Regions from separate parts of the Sedimentibacter sp. genome, predicted to be linked through region 3. Evidence: riboswitches for the same ligand, from Rfam matches in the RefSeq annotation. Region 3 holds a riboswitch; each other region holds the start of a gene.

Region 1 (3,145 bases), on a different contig from region 3:
ACAGCAGAGACCGCAACGGAAATTGTTGAGAGGGTCAAGGCAAAATGTGAGACCAACACATTGGATTATGTAAAAATAAGTATCAGCTTCGGAGTTGCCACAAAGGAAACTGAAGATGAAGATTTAAACAAAATCATGAAGAAAGCCGAAGACAGGATGTATTTCAAAAAGCTCAAGGAAAGCAAGGAAGCAAAGCTATCCATGATAAAATTCCTAAAGAGCAGGCTGGAGAAAATTACATATGAAACGAAATCCCACTACGAGAGGCTTAAAAATCTGACAATGATCATGGCTGATGCAATGGAACTGTCAAGGGAAGAGAAGGAAGAATTAAGACTTTTGTGTGAATTTCACGACATAGGTAAAATAGGAGTATCAAGAAATATACTTCAAAAGGAAGGGTCACTGGACAGCGAGGAATGGGAAACCGTAAAGAGGCACAGCGAGATAGGATATTATATAGCGAGAGAATTCAGAGATGCTTCTCCAATTGACGAATTGATTTTGATTCATCATGAACGATGGGACGGAAAGGGATATCCCGGTCTCTTTAAAAATGAAGAAATTCCTGTAGTCGCAAGAATTTTCGCAATCGCGGATGCTTACGATGTAATGGTCAATGACAGACCATACAAAACAAGAATGTCAAACAGTGAAGCCCTTCGGGAAATCAGCGAGAAGGCCGGCAGCCAATTTGACCCTAAGATTGCCGAATTGTTTGTGAATATCATGGAAAATGAAGAACAAATTGTATAATAATGATTACATTTATACATAATATGGTAAATATGTAAAATTGAATATTTGGCAAACCTGCTGAAAGGCAGGGACGCAAAGCTTTGAAGTCTAAAGTATGAAAGTACTATGACCGTTCAGCTGCAAAATAATCTGAAGATATTATTTTGCAGCTTTTTGTTTCTTACAGCAAATTTAAAATTGCTATGAAACTTAATCAGTTAGTTGCAACTACCTTTACAGGGGGGCTAGTTGTTGCTATATATCAATTGTTAATAGACATGTAGAAAGGGGGTGCAAATGTTGAAATGCTTATTAAAGATTGGATTTACAAGAGAAGGTTAGAAAAACAATTATTGAAGAAAGGAGGAAATTTTATGAACAAAAATGTGTTTAAAAAAGTTGTTTGTTTAGTGATTGCTTTAATGATGATGATGCCGGCATTACCGAGTAGTATTGTCAGTGCTTCAACTGTAACGTATACAGATGCACAAGTAAGTGAATTGTTCGATGGAAATGACTTCACGCAAACTATAAGTTCAACTAATGAACATTCAAAAGTTGCAGCATTTTGGTATGATAATTCATCACCTAAAAATCTTTATGTTGCTTTTACAGCCCATGATACAAAAACAGTTCAATTCATTGAATTTGATGGGGTTAGAATAACTGCGGAGGTTAAGAGCGAACATCCTGATGATGAAACATTGGTTGTTAAAGGTACCACATTTTTAGTTAGTGATTATATAACAAAAAATGCAAGTCAACATCACTGGGTTATAGTTAATTTAGGAAACAGAACTTTACCGGCAGATGGGAACTTCACCATCGGAGCAGATCTCGGAGCTGGCGGACATAGCTTTACAGGTACAAGTGCTACAATAATTGTATTGTACTATACGGTAACATACCAGCCTGGAGACCATGGAACATTTGCAGAACAATCAACTCCGAATTTGACATACGGAGACGCTACACCGGCAGCACCGGATGCAGAAAACAATCATGAAAGCGGCTGGACATTTGCAGGCTGGAGCCCGGCAGTAGCGGCAACAGTAACAGGCAATGCAACGTATGTGGCAACATGGACGCAGGATGGGTACACAGTAACATACCAGCCTGGAGACCATGGAACATTTGCAGAACAATCAACTCCGAATTTGACATACGGAGACGCTACACCGGCAGCACCGGATGCAGAAAACAATCATGACAATGGCTGGACATTTGCAGGCTGGAGCCCGGCAGTAGCAGCAACAGTAACAGGAAATGCAACATATGTGGCAACATGGACGCAGGATAAGTACACGGTAACATACCAGCCTGGAGACCATGGAACATTTGCAGAACAATCAACTCCGAATTTGATATACGGAGATGCTACACCGACAGCACCGGATGCAGAAAACAATCATGAAAGCGGCTGGACATTTGCAGGCTGGAGCCCGGCAGTAGCGGCAACAGTAACAGGTAATGCAACGTATGTGGCAACATGGACGCAGGATGGGTACACAGTAACATACCAGCCTGGAGACCATGGAACATTTGCAGAACAATCAACTCCGAATTTGACATACGGAGACGTTACACCGGCAGCACCGGATGCAGAAAACAATCATGACAATGGCTGGACATTTGCAGGCTGGAGCCCGGCAGTAGCAGCAACAGTAACAGGAAATGCAACATATGTGGCAACATGGACACAGGATAAGTACACGGTAACATACCAGTCTGGAGACCATGGAACATTTGCAGAACAATCAACTCCGAATTTGACATACGGAGACGTTACACCGGCAGCACCGGATGCAGAAAACAATCACGAAAGTGGCTGGACATTCGCAGGCTGGAGCCCGGCAGTAGCAGCAACAGTAACAGAAAATGCAACATATGTGGCAACATGGACGCAGGATAAGTACACAGTAACATACCAGCCTGGAGACCATGGAACATTTGCAGAACAATCAACTCCGAATTTGATATACGGAGACGTTACACCGGCAGCACCGGATGCAGAAAACAATCACGAAAGCGGCTGGACATTTGCAGGCTGGAGCCCGGCAGTAGCAGCAACAGTAACAGGAAATGCAACATATGTGGCAACATGGACACAGGAAGGGTACACAGTAACGTACCAGCCTGGAGACCATGGAACATTTGCAGAACAATCAACTCCGAATTTGACATACGGAGACGTTACACCGGCAGCACCGGATGCAGAAAACAATCATGACAATGGCTGGACATTTGCAGGCTGGAGCCCGGCAGTAGCAGCAACAGTAACAGGAAATGCAACATATGTGGCAACATGGACACAGGATAAGTACACAGTAACATACCAGCCTGGAGACCATGGAACATTTGCAGAACAATCAACTCCGAATTTGACATACGGAGACGTTACACCGGC
Region 2 (3,145 bases), on a different contig from region 3:
GTTTTACATTATGCGTTCGTGAAATGTTCTTGGGCGGTATTTGTACTGCATCGAATATAAAATAAATTGCCTGAGGGGGTACTCATGAGAAAGATGGATGAAATGGAATTGTCTATAAGCTTTAAGGCGATTAAATGGGCATGGTTTTACACTGTCATGTTTTTATTTGTATGGACATTATATGATTATTTTATAAAAGGTGTTTTTAATTCTCCTGCATCCTTTTTGCTAACTACTCAAAACGTCATCTACCTGGGAATAAACCAATTCCTTAATTGGAAACTGAGTAAAGATGAGAAATAAAATTAAGGAACTTCGTAAACAAATCGGACTTCGGCAGGAGGATTTAGCAAGAGAGCTGGGTGTTACACGTCAAACAATCAATGCCATTGAAAACAATAAGTACAATCCAACGCTTGAGCTTGCAATGAAACTGGCCAAACTTTTAAAAACACCTGTTGAAGTAATCTTTGAACTTGATGATTGTTAAAAAACGGAAGCAGTACTTCCGTCATTCCTTTAAGTCTGTGTGAGTAACTCCATACAGGTTCAAGTTCTGCCATCCGTACCAATAACAAAAACAAAAACAGCGATTCTCAGAAGAGGGACGCTGTTTTTTTAAATACGGGTAATGTAATAAGAATAAGTGAGCCGTGTGCGATAAACTGAAGATTAAAACCTATTACATGGGTTTTAGATTTTTATTGAGGCGCTCAATCATCCATGACAAACGGCTATTCCGTCCGGCATCTGTTTTTGCATCAAAATATGCCCGTGTATAAGTCTTTTTTACAGATGGGGACATGGCCTGAAAATTCGTATAGGCCGGTTCATGTTCTTTCAGCAAATCAGATAAAGCTGCTATCTGTTCAACGGAAGTCACTGGGGACTTAGGAGCATTCCACTGACCATTTTTCTTGGCCTCCTCTATTTTCTCTCTGCCATAATCGGTCATTACCCCTTTTTCCTCAAGTTTCATAGCTAGCTCCTTATTTTTATTCGACCATTTACTATTTACCGTACGGCACGCAAAATATTTCTTATATTTTGTGCTGTCAATGCTTTGCACTTGTCCATCGATCCAGCCGTAGCAAAGGGCTTCTTCCAATGCCTCAGCAGCAGTAAGCGTGGCTGGCCCGCCATTTTTGCCGAAAAGCAGCCATACACCTTCACTACTTGTTCCGTTTTTGTGTAACCATTCACGAAACGTTGCCCTGTTGGAAAAAACTAAAATCTCACTCATATTTTCACCCCGTTAAGTCAGCTTACTCGTCTAAAACAAACTGTTTTGATTTTATTATACCATCAAATTCTCACGTACAGAAGAAGGAAATTTATCATGCCTGAATACTCCGATTAATAAAAAATTACACTGTGCGGATGGTTGGTTCCAACCAATCTGGAATGATGTTTCAATGGTTCCGGTTAGGATTGTAAAGGCAAAATTTATATATTTCGACAAATAATTTAATTAATATTTTTATCTGTCAGCATGTTGTTGACAAATGTCAATGCTTAAAATATAATTAATTATCTGCAGCATAATGAAAAAGGCAAACTTAGCGAAAGTTGAGGACGCAAAGCCACGGGTCTTAAGGTTATCCAAGACAGCCGGGTTACCAAACTGTGCAAATACATACTATAAGAGTATTGGCTTTGTTTGGGTTACCATTCAGGGCTTTTTTATTTCAAATGACTATGCTCTCTGAGGATTAAACAATTTTGGAGGTGAAGCTCGATGAAAGAAGGGAAATCGGTTTACTACATCGAAATACATTATAACTATACTAGGTACAACATTTATAATGTAATGGTAAAGAATTATGAAGAATTTTGGGAATGGTTGATTTCCGGTGACAGCAATGAATTTACCGTTACCAGCTTTACACAGCGTGAAATCAAGTATGCCAGGGATAAGATAACCAATTTCTATGAAAAACAAACTGGTGTGGAAACTGCAAGAAGCAGGGAAATAGAAAAAATAAAGAAAGATTTGATTTTGCCGTCTTATCAGAATTCCAGGACCTATGAAACCCAAAGGGTTGTACGGGTGAGCAGTGAGATTCCTGAAACGGTTCAGACGTACAAGGAATATGACGAAATTTTGCCTGAAAACAACCTGGGAACTGAGCATATAAAGAAATATGCCTCAAGGCTGGAGAAGGAAAATATGATCTTGAAATCAAAAATATCCGAGTTGGAAAGTAAGATATCGTTGAAAGAAATTCATGATGAAGTTAATAATGAAATTTATCAAGAACTTCAGCAAAAGGTTGAACTTGAAAAATCAAGAAACGATAAGCAAAGTACAGAATTGGAACTTTACAGGCAGAAGATACTCAATATGGAAAATATGATTGCCGAGAAAAACCTGGAGGCTGAAGCCCTGCGAAAAATAAAACTACAGGCAGAGCAGGAGCTGATCGTTGAAAAGTCAAAATGTACAAGCTGCAAATTTAAAGGCCTTGGAGATGACTTGGAGACAATTTACGGCAAAATGGATTACTTCTCTGAAGAAGCCACAAGACATTCTGAAATTATCAATGAGCTTCATCAAAGGTTAACCGCGGAACAGCATCGAGCCAACAAGTCCAAGAAAGATCTGGAGAAGTTTGCAATGGCTGTTGCAGGATTGAAGGAAAAGTTGTAAATACCAGAGAATTATATTATTCAGCGACTCTTGTCAAAGAGCCGCTGTTTTATTATGCAGCCAACAGGGATTTCAGACATTAACAATGAGCTTGAAATCAGTGATGACGAATTTTAAGCTAGACACAAGAAAGGTAAACGGAGACGATTGTATTGAAGCAAAATGCACCTTCTTAACAATTTGGTTGCAATTTGACGCTGTGCACACAGACTTGATGGAAAATATTGTATTCAAGAATATGCAAAAAAGAATATAGTCACGATTGACTCGCTAAAACGCGTGAATTCAATTAAAGATAGAGCATGTGCGAAATTTGGTGAAGTTTATCTAAAATTACATGCAAAAATAACAAGCAAAAACGTTTACGTGCAAAAATAGAAACGATTGCATGAAATGATGAATTGACAAACATTCATATGTGTATTACAATAATGCAATCATTTAGAATTTTTTATAAACGGAGGAGAATAATTATGATTCGCAAAAAAATGGTTT
Region 3 (3,145 bases):
ATACAGCGATGCCATGTCCGCAGCCGACAATCTCGTCACATTCAAGTCGGTTGTGAAGACAATAGCGCATTTGAACGGACTGTACGCTTCGTTCATGCCGAAACCGTTAAAGGACTGCAGCGGCAGCGGCCTTCACATAAACATCTCACTGCTGAAGGACGATGTGAACATTTTTGAAAACATGAGCCACAACAGCTCCAAGGAGGCGAAAAGCTTCATTGCAGGCATACTGAACCGCATTAGGGAGATCACCGTATTTTTGAATCCATTGACAAATTCTTACGAGCGGTTTGGAAGCCACTCTGCTCCAAAGTTTGTAACCTGGTCCTATCAGAACCGTTCTCAGCTGGTGCGCATACCTGCGGCAGACGGCATTTATTCCCGTATGGAGCTTCGTTCATCAGACCCCAGCTGTAATCCATACTACGCATTTGCGATGTTGATTTATGCAGGTCTCGAAGGCATCAAAAATAATCTGGAGCTTAAGAACCCTGCCAACCTCAATCTTTACGAGGCAGATGAAGATGTCATAAAAAATTATGAAACCATTCCGTCCACCCTTGAAGAAGCCATTGAAGCAGCAGAGGCCAGCCAGTTCGTTGCAGGCCATTTGCCATTAAACACCCTTAAGAAGTACCTGTCCTTTAAAAAGGACGAATGCCTTCAGTGTCACAAATCAGGCAACAAGGAAGAATTCGAGCATAAGACGTATTTTTACACTATATAGCAATGTCGATTTTAGAGGGGTGGTGATTTCATGAACAGTGTACTTGTTGTATCAAGTTCCGAACAGGGAACTGAGCTTTTATCGCAGCTTTTAAACGCTAATGCTCATTCTGCCATTACAACTGCAGCCAGCTGCGGCGAGGCAAGAAGAATGCTTGGAAATTTCGAATATGACCTTGTGATTATCAACGCTCCCTTAAGAGATGAGCTAGGGGACAGTCTTGCTGTTGCTGTTACTGAAATCAGCACTTCAGGAGTAATAATAATAGTTAAAAGCGAAATAGCAGACGACATATCTGCAAAGGTTGATGATTACGGAGTACTGGTTGTTTCTAAACCAATAATAAAGCACGTGTTCTTTCAGTCAATGAAGCTGGCTCTGGCTTCAAAAAAGAGAATAACCGGACTAAGAAACGAGAACCTGCATCTGCAGCAAAAAATTGAGGAAATAAGGCTTGTAACCAGAGCCAAGTGCGTTCTTATCCAGTACCTCAACATGACTGAAAGCCAGGCACACCGCTATATAGAAAAGCAGTCCATGGACATGAGGACCACCAGGGAACAGATTGCTCTGAACATATTGAAAACTTACGAAACGTAAATAAAACAATTAAGAATGAAGAGTTAAGAATTAAGAATTAAAGTTGGGCAATGTGCGATGCACATTGCCTAAATTATTGTAAGCTACGAATTTGTCATTCTGAGCGGTATCGAAGAATCTCCTGATGTTTGACTGATGAGATTCTTCAGGCTTTGCCTTCAGAATGACATGTTCAAAATACGTTTGTATGCAAACTGGGTAATGTGGCGCACATTGCTTTTAATAATATTGTAATAAAAAGCAGATATTTCCAAATAATGTTTGATTATGTCTCCAAAATGTGTTATTATTATTGTAAGATAAAATTCAACTTCAACCGACAATGGCAAAGCTGACGAAAGTCTGCGACGCAAAGCTACAGGGCCTTTAAAATGGCAGCCAGCTACCGAAAGGGGTTTTTTTATTTCCTTCATTCAGGTTGAAGAATAATGGAGGTTAAGGGAAATGTACAAAAGATTTAAAAAAGCAGTATCTGCAATTCTAATTATGATCAGCGTATTTGCATTGTTTGGTCCTGCAGCATATGCAGACGAAACAACGGCTGAGACAGCCAGTGACGTAATTATGAAGAAAGTTGACAAAACAAACGATTATATTTACAAGGCAGTAGAAGTCGCTGTAAAGCAGGCAGAAATTGAAGTTCTCAATGAAAATAAAAGCGAAAACATTGATGAGATCATCGATAAGATAATTGCCAAACTGCTTGAAAAGACAGAAGCGAAGGTAGACAAGCTCGTTGAGGATACTGCCGAAGAAGGAATTGAAATCACCAGGACATATATTGAAGTAGTCATATACGACAGAACTATCCTGGTAGACCCGTGCTACGCACATTAATAGCAGAGTTAAGGAGGGAGTAATCTCTCCTTTTGTTTTACCTGTAAGATACCCTTAGCATATGATTTCTTAATTTGATATTTTATTATAATTTAAGATTCCTTTTTATTAATAATATGCTATAATTGTTATACTTGCTTAAGGAGTGAATTAATGGACGGGCTATTTATTTGTAAAGACAAAAAATATATTGATCAGGTTAGAGGGACTTCAATACTGAGCCTTCTTGCAAGAAAAGATGACTTCGAGATCATGTTGTATGAATTCAAGGCTGAGCGGCCAAACAGTATCACTCCCGGAAACACCGACGGACTGATGGAGTTTTACTACATACTGGAAGGATCAATCATCGTTGAAGATGGCAGCAAATCAGTCAGAATGGAAAAAGGCGATTACTTTTATGTGCATAATATAAAAGAAACCGTTCCGTTCAGAACACTTTCAGATACAAAAATGCTGTATGTGACATCCCAGCCGGTTTACAATTTATTATATACATATACGGATGAATTAAGAAATCTCCTGGATAAATCAGAACAAAAGGATGCTTACACATATAAACACAGCAACAGAGTTCAGGATTACTCGGTGAAGATTGCCAGCAAATTGGGACTTTCAGGCGAAATCAACTATACCATTGCCCTGGCTTCACTTTTCCATGATGTTGGTAAATGCTTCATTCCTGATGAAATATTGAACAAGCCAACAAAACTCAGCGACGAGGAATTCAACTATATTAAGAAACACAGCACATACAGTTCTGAACTATTGCATGGCAAATTTGTTGAGGACATTGCCAAAATTGTTGAAGCTCACCATGAAAGACTGGATGGATCCGGTTATCCTAAAGGGCTAAAGGGCGATGAAATCCGAATAGAAGCTAAAATCATAGCAGTTGCCGATTCCTACGATGCCATGACATCAGACAGGGCCTATCGCAATGCTTGGACTCCTGAAGATGCCATGAATGAATTGAAGCAC
Region 4 (3,145 bases), on a different contig from region 3:
AGACGGATCACTGGTACTTAAGCTTTACTATAGAATGAATTATTCAGATGAAATCGGCGAAGATGAAGAAGATCCAAAAACTGGAACTGGTACTGATGAAGGTGCTGGAGGTTCTAATAACGGCAATGGCGGCCAGGGAAACACCAATCCTGAAAACACCAACCCAGCGGCCGGCGGTTCAAGCAGTGATGATTCTGACAACAGCGACCCGGGAACCGGAGATTCAAGTACAGGCAGCAGCGGACAAGATAACAGCTCAAGCGGCGGTGAAGACAGTTCAAACGAAGATGAACACAGCGGCGATGAAGATGATGAAAACAGCGGCAACGATGATTCAGTAACTGGCGGTACAGGAACGGACTTAGCTGATGGTGAGACCAATACTGATGAAGGTGAGACCGGTACTAACGATGGTGAGACCAATACTAATGATGATGATACAGAAAGTAATGACAGAAATGGCAGCGGCGGCGGTGGGATAACCATTGAAGATTCAGCAGTGCCTCTTGCAAGCTTGGAGAAATCAGATCACTTTGCATATGTGATAGGCTATCCTGAAGGTGATGTGAGACCGTTGAACAGAATAACAAGAGAAGAAGTGGCAATGATATTCTACAGACTTCTTACAGATGAAAGCAGAAGCAGCTTGCTAAGCGACGGGAATACTTTCAGCGATATGGCAGGACATGAATGGTCAAACCGCGCAATATCTACCTTGAGCAATGCCGGCATAATCAAAGGCTATCCAGATGGTACCTTTAAACCTTCAAATTCAATTACGAGAGCAGAATTTGCAACAATTGCAGCTAAATTCGACAGCCTTGACTTAAGCAGTGAAAGCATGATGACTGATATATTTGGTCACTGGGCTGAAAAATTCATAACGTCAGCAGAGATAAAGGGATGGGTCAAAGGGTATCCGGACTCAACGTTTAAGCCTGAACAGCTCATAACAAGAGCAGAAGCCATGACGCTTATCAACAACGTTCTTGGAAGAAAGGTTCCTAAAGAAAACATATATCCGGAAGCAATGTTTTGGCAGGATATTACTGAAGAAGACTGGTATTTTGAAAATGTAATGGAAGCAACTAACAGCCATGATTATTTATATGAAGAAGACGGCGACGAGCTTTGGACAGGTATGAAAGCAAACAAGGTATGGCCGTAGCGTTTAAAACCAACTATTTAGAATAATAGTTGGTTTTTTTTACCTCGTATGAATAATATAAGCAGTAAATAAATAAAATATCTCTGTGATGTTAATATTTGTGAAATATTGTTTACCACGACTTTTTCAGGGTATAAATTAATAAAGTACTCAAACTACAACTTAATATTTGGCAAACTTATTGAAAAATAAGGACGCAAAGCTAAGAAGTCTAAAGTATTAATGCTATGACGGTTCGGCTGCAAAATAATTTGAAATTATTTTGCAGCCTTTTCGTTTATAAACAGGTAAAAAGTGTTGATAAAGAACTAATGGAAAATGCTACTAGGCTAAAATCAACTATAGTCGAATTATGAAGGAGGGGAAAATGAATTACAATAGTACCTAGTACTCAGCACAAAATTTATGTAAATTATTCGGAAAGGAGGAAAGAGTATGAAAAAAAATTATTTTAAAAAATTAATAAGTGCAGTAATTGCCTTGTTGATGATTTTTCCTGCAACGCCGGGCTATATGGCAGGTGCACAGGAAATTGAAGCAGACGCTGATGAGATGATAATTTCGCCAGATTTTGAATCCGGCTTTTCATCTGAAAGCACAACGCCAGCAGCAATTACTTATAATGTTTTGTATAATGACAATACCGGATTTGATATTCCGGAACTAGCTGAGGGTCCATACCATGAAGGAGAAGAAGTAACTGTAGTTGAAAACACGTTTGTCAACGAAGGTTACAGCTTCAGCGGATGGAATAGTTCCCCGGATGGAGAAGGAGATGGCTATGAACCAGGCGATATATTGATTATGCCTGATCATGATGTGACTCTATTTGCTCAATGGGAAGCCGAAAGCATACTTATGGCACCTCTGATGCTGCCGTCTTTTGTAAGTACATCTCTTGAATTCTCAAAAGATGCTGATACTGATGTTTTAATGACCACAGGATATTCCACGAATGGTCAGACAGAAGTCAGAAAGCTTTGGGTACATAATGACATCATATATGTTGCAACAATAGGTTACCTGAAGGATATAACGCGGATTGAGTTTAACGGAGTGGATGTAGGTGCCTTCAACGTTTACAGCGCATCAGACAGAAGCGTGCCTCTGGTAATCGATTCAGTACCTTACTATGTTGATGGATTGGATCCGCCTACCAAGAGAGACAATTCCTATTGGATAGTTGTAGGATTCAGCCTGAGTTCGGACATTACATTCACAAGTCCGTTTACGCTCAGCATAATTACTGAAGCAACCGGAGGACATGGCATTGATTCTGTGCCTGTCAGCATTCTTAACGGATATATGATTAATTACTATATTGACGGTACTGAAACAAGGGTGCCGGACATATCACCAAATCCTGACATGGAAACATCTTTTTTAACAGGATGGGTTGATCTTCCGCCGCATCCGACGTCGGCCAACTATACAGTTAAAGCAGGTCAGCCAACACAGATTTATTTGACCGGCAAGGATGACTATATCAATATTTACTATGTTCCGAAAGCATTTGTGCTTACTGTAAAGCATGTTTATGACGGAACCGAAGATGTTGATTTAAGAACTGCAACAAATGTCCCATACGATGGAAGTGTTAATGAAAGCAAGATAGATAAAACTGGATTTTCTTTCAGCAACGTAACAACATCACCTGATCTGACTGATGAAAATATTTCTGGTGGAAATGTGACCGGAAAAATGCCGTTATCTGCTGTTACGATAACATTCTATTACACAAGGAACAGCAACAACCTGACAGTGAAACATGTGTATGACGGAACAGAGGATACAACGATTACAACAACAGTATCGACACCATACAATGCTGCAGTAAGCAAGAGCAAGGTTGACAAGGCGGGCTTCACGTTCTCGGAAATAACAACAGAGCCGGACTTGCTGAATGAAAACATAACAGCAGGAACGGTTACAGGCAATATGCCCAATGCGTCAGTGATTATCACCTTCACATACACG

What was found. Region 3 has a riboswitch for cyclic di-GMP ahead of AAGU76_RS09115 (hypothetical protein). Riboswitches for the same ligand answer to the same signal wherever they lie in the genome.
Region 1: it holds a riboswitch for cyclic di-GMP, as region 3 does, so the genes downstream of both, AAGU76_RS17050 (S-layer homology domain-containing protein) here and AAGU76_RS09115 (hypothetical protein) in region 3, are expected to answer to the same signal.
Region 2: it holds a riboswitch for cyclic di-GMP, as region 3 does, so the genes downstream of both, AAGU76_RS14555 (hypothetical protein) here and AAGU76_RS09115 (hypothetical protein) in region 3, are expected to answer to the same signal.
Region 4: it holds a riboswitch for cyclic di-GMP, as region 3 does, so the genes downstream of both, AAGU76_RS17065 (InlB B-repeat-containing protein) here and AAGU76_RS09115 (hypothetical protein) in region 3, are expected to answer to the same signal.

Annotation. Positions count from the first base shown of each region.
Region 1 covers NZ_JBCFAS010000005.1:108,808-111,952, reverse strand. The annotation lists gene AAGU76_RS17055 (diguanylate cyclase) at 1-756, shown strand, start outside; cyclic di-GMP riboswitch class I at 797-884, shown strand; gene AAGU76_RS17050 (S-layer homology domain-containing protein) at 1,113-3,145, shown strand, end outside.
Region 2 covers NZ_JBCFAS010000003.1:577,483-580,627, forward strand. The annotation lists gene AAGU76_RS14540 (hypothetical protein) at 85-303, shown strand; gene AAGU76_RS14545 (helix-turn-helix transcriptional regulator) at 293-490, shown strand; gene AAGU76_RS14550 (YdeI/OmpD-associated family protein) at 683-1,243, opposite strand; cyclic di-GMP riboswitch class I at 1,543-1,624, shown strand; gene AAGU76_RS14555 (hypothetical protein) at 1,739-2,650, shown strand; gene AAGU76_RS14560 (TAXI family TRAP transporter solute-binding subunit) at 3,124-3,145, shown strand, end outside.
Region 3 covers NZ_JBCFAS010000002.1:567,927-571,071, forward strand. The annotation lists gene AAGU76_RS09105 (glutamine synthetase family protein) at 1-727, shown strand, start outside; gene AAGU76_RS09110 (ANTAR domain-containing protein) at 758-1,327, shown strand; cyclic di-GMP riboswitch class I at 1,642-1,717, shown strand; gene AAGU76_RS09115 (hypothetical protein) at 1,772-2,164, shown strand; gene AAGU76_RS09120 (HD domain-containing phosphohydrolase) at 2,318-3,145, shown strand, end outside.
Region 4 covers NZ_JBCFAS010000005.1:115,067-118,211, reverse strand. The annotation lists gene AAGU76_RS17070 (S-layer homology domain-containing protein) at 1-1,168, shown strand, start outside; cyclic di-GMP riboswitch class I at 1,330-1,415, shown strand; partial or broken gene AAGU76_RS17065 (InlB B-repeat-containing protein) at 1,604-3,145, shown strand, end outside.